2 regions of the Streptomyces sp. NPDC043176 genome follow, and region 2 is predicted to be linked to the other one. Evidence: riboswitches for the same ligand, from Rfam matches in the RefSeq annotation. Region 2 holds a riboswitch; the other holds the start of a gene.
What was found. Region 2 has a riboswitch for S-adenosylmethionine ahead of thrC (threonine synthase). Riboswitches for the same ligand answer to the same signal wherever they lie in the genome.
Positions count from the first base shown of each region.

Region 1 (2,385 bases), on a different contig from region 2:
CCTGACTTCCTGAGAGTCGCCACGGCGAGAGCCCCGTCCATTCGATGGACGGGGCTCTTTGCCGTCCCGCCGGCTCGATAGGGTGGGACCGCATCCGTCACGATCACCAGGAGCTGCCATGAGCGCTGCGACCCCCGCTGGAGGACCTACGTCGGCGGGCCGCTCCTGGCCCGTCCTGCTGAACGGCCTGCTCGACGGCAAGGACCTCTCAGCCGACGACACGGCCTGGGCGATGGACCTGATCATGAGCGGTGAGGCGACCGACGCCCAGATCGCCGGCTTCATGGTGGCGCTGCGCGCCAAGGGCGAGACCGTGCAGGAGATCGCCGGTCTCGTACGGACCATGTACGCGCACGCCAACGTGATCGAGGTGCCGGGTCCGGCCGTCGACATCGTCGGCACCGGCGGCGACGGCGCCAAGACGGTGAACATCTCCACGATGGCGTCGATCGTGGTCGCCGGCACCGGGACGAAGGTCGTCAAGCACGGCAACCGCGCCGCGTCCTCCGCCTCCGGCTCCTCCGACGTCCTGGAGAAGCTCGGCATCAACCTGAACCTCACCCCGCAGCGGGTCGCCGAGGTCGCCGAGGAAGCCGGCATCACCATCTGCTTCGCGGTGAGGTTCCACCCGTCGCTGCGGCACGTCGCCGCGGCGCGCGGCCAGTTGGGCATCCGGACGACCTTCAACGTGCTCGGCCCGCTGACCAACCCGGCCAAGGTGCGCGCCCAGGCCGTCGGGGTCGCCGACCCGCGCATGGCGCCGATCGTCGCCGGCGTCCTCGCCGACCGCGGCAACTCCGCCCTGGTCTTCCGCGGCGACGACGGCCTGGACGAGCTGACCACCACCGCCACTTCCCGGGTCTGGGTGGTCGGGAACGGCACCGTCACCGAGGAGCGCTTCGACCCGCGGGACGTCGGCATCGACCTCGTCCCCCTGGAGGCGCTGCGCGGCGCGGACGCCTCCTACAACGCCGACGTGGCACGGCGGCTGCTGGCGGGGGAGACGGGTCCGGTCCGGGACGCGGTGCTGCTCAACGCGGCGGCGGCGCTGACCGCCCTGGAGCCCGGCACGGGAAGCCTGGCGGAGCAGCTGTCCGCGGGCATGGCGAAGGCGGCCGAGTCGATCGACTCCGGCGCGGCCCGCCGGAGCCTGGAGCGGTGGATCGCCGCCAGCAACGCCTGACCCCTCTTCGGCCGTACGACCCCGGTCCGTCATGCGGACCGGGGTCTTGCGCATCGGCGATCATGTGGCAGGATGCTTCTCAGGTCACGAGTGACAGCGTTTAGGCCCCGGCTTGCTGTCCGGCAACCCTCCGTCCGTGGCGGGGTGCCCCGGGTGATGACCAGGCCGTAGGCAGCGAGGTCTACGGCAAGCGCGGACCCCTCGAACACCAGGGGTCCTGGTCTCTCGAGGAGCGTTTTCCGTGAGCAAGCGAATGCGATAGGGCGACTCCGCCCCTTCTTCACCCTCGGAGCAGGGCCTCTTCCGCGTACCCGTGTACCGGCGTACGCCCCCGCCGTCTCCGAGGCATCACCCGTACCCCGCCGCATCCGGCCGCGTACGGGATCCACCGAAGCCATTCCGCACCGCCCGCCGGGAGATTCCGCCATGTCCGCACGCCCGAACGCCGCCACCACCACCGTCGAGACCGCCGCCACCGAGAGCGCCGACCCCTGCTGCGCCGCCCCGCTGCCCGTCCTCGGCCGGGACGTCACCGTCCCGCTCGTCACCGGCGGCGAGGTGACCTACGCGGCGCTGGACTACGCGGCCAGCGCCCCGGCCCTCCAGCGGGTCTGGGACGACGTCGCCGCGTACGCCCCCTACTACGGCAGCGTCCACCGGGGCGCCGGATACCTCTCGCAGCTCTCCACCGACCTCTTCGAGAACAGCCGCGTCACCGTCGCCGAGTTCCTGGACTGCCGCCCCGGCGACCAGGTCGTCTTCACCCGCTCCACCACCGACTCGCTCAACCTGCTCGCCGCCACGATCCCGGCCGGCTGCGAGGTCTTCGTCTTCGAGACCGAGCACCACGCCTCGCTGCTGCCCTGGCGCGACGCCCGCGTCACCTACCTCAACGCGCCGCGGACCCCGGAGCAGGCCGTCGCCACCCTGGAGCGCGCCCTCGCCGACCGCGACCCCCACGGCCCCGCCCTGGTCTGCGTCACCGGCGCCTCCAACGTCACCGGCGAGCTGTGGCCGGTGAAGGAGCTCGCCGCCGCCGCGCACGCCCACGGCGCCAGGATCGTCCTCGACGCCGCCCAGCTCGCGCCTCACCACCCGGTCTCCGTGCAGGAGTCGGACGTGGACTGGGTCGCCTTCTCCGGGCACAAGCTGTACGCGCCCTTCGGCTCCGGCGTCCTCGCCGGCCGCGCCGACTGGCTGCA
Region 1 covers NZ_JBWKCA010000008.1:334,014-336,398, reverse strand. Annotated here, with positions in the region: gene trpD (anthranilate phosphoribosyltransferase) at 119-1,183, shown strand; SAM riboswitch class IV at 1,266-1,382, shown strand; gene AC067A_RS16600 (aminotransferase class V-fold PLP-dependent enzyme) at 1,610-2,385, shown strand, end outside.
Region 1: linked by a shared signal. The riboswitch ahead of AC067A_RS16600 (aminotransferase class V-fold PLP-dependent enzyme) and the one ahead of thrC (threonine synthase) in region 2 are both predicted to bind S-adenosylmethionine.

Region 2 (2,385 bases):
GCGGTCGGCCCGCCTTGCGGCGCGCGTGTCCACGGGCGCCGCACCGCGGGCCCCCGGACGTCAGGCCACCCGGCGCCGCGCGTACTCCGTGATCTCGGCCATCGGGGGGCGTTCCTCCGTGTCCACCGCGTACGTGCGCGGCTCGAAGCCCTTCTCGCCGCGCTCGAACTGGGTGAGCCGCGGCCGCACGAGGTGGCCCCGGGAGAGCCGCAGCTGCGCGGTCCGGTAGATCGCGGCCGCCATCCGGCCGAGCGCCTGCCCGTCCTGGTGCCGGTGCTTGCGCACGCCGACGTCCACCTGGGCGAGGGCGTCCAGGCCCACCGTGTGCAGCGCGTCGACCAGCAGCCCCAGCTCCACTCCGTAACCGACGGGGAACGGGAGGCGTTCGAGCAGCGAGCGCCGCGCCGCGTACTCCCCGCCGAGGGGCTGGACGAACCCGGCCAGCTGCGGCCAGTGGAGGTTGAGGAGCGGGCGCGCCACGAGTTCCGTGACCCGACCCCCTTGACCAGGGGTGTCCCCGAACGGGCGGTCGTACATCGCCTTCACGAAGTCCACGTCCGGATCGGTGAGCAGCGGGCCCACGATGCCGGTGACGAAATCCGCGGAGAAGTCCCGCAGGTCCGCGTCGACGAAGCAGACGACGTCCCCGCTCGTCACCATCAGTGACCGCCACAGCACCTCGCCCTTGCCGGGGACGGCCGGTATCCGGGGGAGGATCGCGTCGCGCGCGACCACCCGCGCGCCGGCCGCCGCCGCGACCTCCGCCGTGCGGTCCGTGGAGCCCGAGTCGATCACCACGAGCTCGTCGACCAGCGGCACCGCCTCCGACATCAGCTCGCGGCGGATCACGGAGACGATGTCCCCGACCGTCGCCTCCTCGTTCAGCGCGGGCAGCACGACGCTGACCCTCGTGTTGCGCTTGGCGGCGAGGACGCGCTCCAGCGGCCGGTCCGTCACTGACCAGGACCGCCGGTCCAGCCAGCGCTCCACCTCTTCCAGCACGTGATCTCCATCTCGCGTTACGGACGGCCGGTCCAAGGGTCCGGGCCTTCGGTTACAGTCTTGAACAACGCGGATCCCCGATGCACGTCGGGGTGCCGACCGCGTCGGAGCGCAGGAACGAAGCTTCCCGCGCCTCACAATCGAATACCGCTCATCCAGAGGGGCAGAGGGAAACGGCCCGTTGAAGCCCCGGCAACCCTCCAGTCGGTTACTCGTCCTCCAGCGAGGCTCCCGGCTAGGGAAGGTGCCAAATCCGTCTCATGGCGAAAAATTCGTCATGGGAAAGATGAGGAGAAAGGGCCTCGCCTCCATGGCTGCACAGACTGTTACTCCCGCTACTTCGGTCGACCTCGGTCCCGCGTCCGGGCTTTCCTGTCGGGAATGCGGTGAGATCTTCCCGCTCGGCCCGATCTTCGCCTGCGAACTCTGTTTCGGACCCCTCGAAGTCGCGTACGACTTCCCCACCGGTGACCCCGAGGCGCTGCGCAAGCGGATCGAGGCCGGACCCGCCAACATCTGGCGCTACGCCCCGCTGCTGCCCGTCCCGGCCGACGTCGCCGAGAAGCCGAACCTGAACCCGGGCTGGACCCAGCTCGTCCGGGCCGACAACCTCGCCGGCGAGATCGGCGTCGCCCCCGGCAAGCTCTTCGTCAAGGACGACTCCGGCAACCCGACCCACTCCTTCAAGGACCGGGTCGTCGCGCAGGCCCTCGAAGCCGCCCGCGCCTTCGGCTTCACCACCCTCTCCTGCTCCTCCACCGGCAACCTGGCCGGCGCCGTCGGCGCCGCGGCCGCCCGCGCCGGCTTCCGCTCCTGCGTCTTCATCCCGCACGACCTGGAGCAGGGCAAGGTCGTCATGGCCGGCGTCTACGGCGGCGACCTGGTCGCCATCGAGGGCAACTACGACGACGTCAACCGCTTCTGCTCGGAGCTCATCGGCGACCCGCTCGGCGAGGGCTGGGGCTTCGTGAACGTCAACCTCCGCCCGTACTACGGCGAGGGCTCCAAGACGCTCGCGTACGAGATCTGCGAGCAGCTCGGCTGGGTCATCCCCGACCAGCTCGTCATCCCGATCGCCTCCGGCTCCCAGCTCACGAAGATCGACAAGGGTCTCCAGGAGCTCGTCAAGCTGGGCCTCGTCGAGGACAAGCCGTACAAGATCTTCGGCGCCCAGGCCGAGGGCTGCTCCCCGGTCTCCGCCGCGTTCAAGGCCGGCCACGACGTCGTCCGCCCGCAGAAGCCGAACACGATCGCCAAGTCGCTCGCGATCGGCAACCCGGCCGACGGCCCGTACGTCCTCGACATCGCGCGCCGCACCGGCGGTGCCGTGGAGGACGTGAACGACGAGCAGGTCGTGGACGCGATCAAGCTGCTCGCGCGGAC
Region 2 covers NZ_JBWKCA010000016.1:59,415-61,799, reverse strand. Annotated here, with positions in the region: gene AC067A_RS24725 (glucosyl-3-phosphoglycerate synthase) at 61-1,002, opposite strand; SAM riboswitch class I at 1,151-1,295, shown strand; gene thrC (threonine synthase) at 1,289-2,385, shown strand, end outside.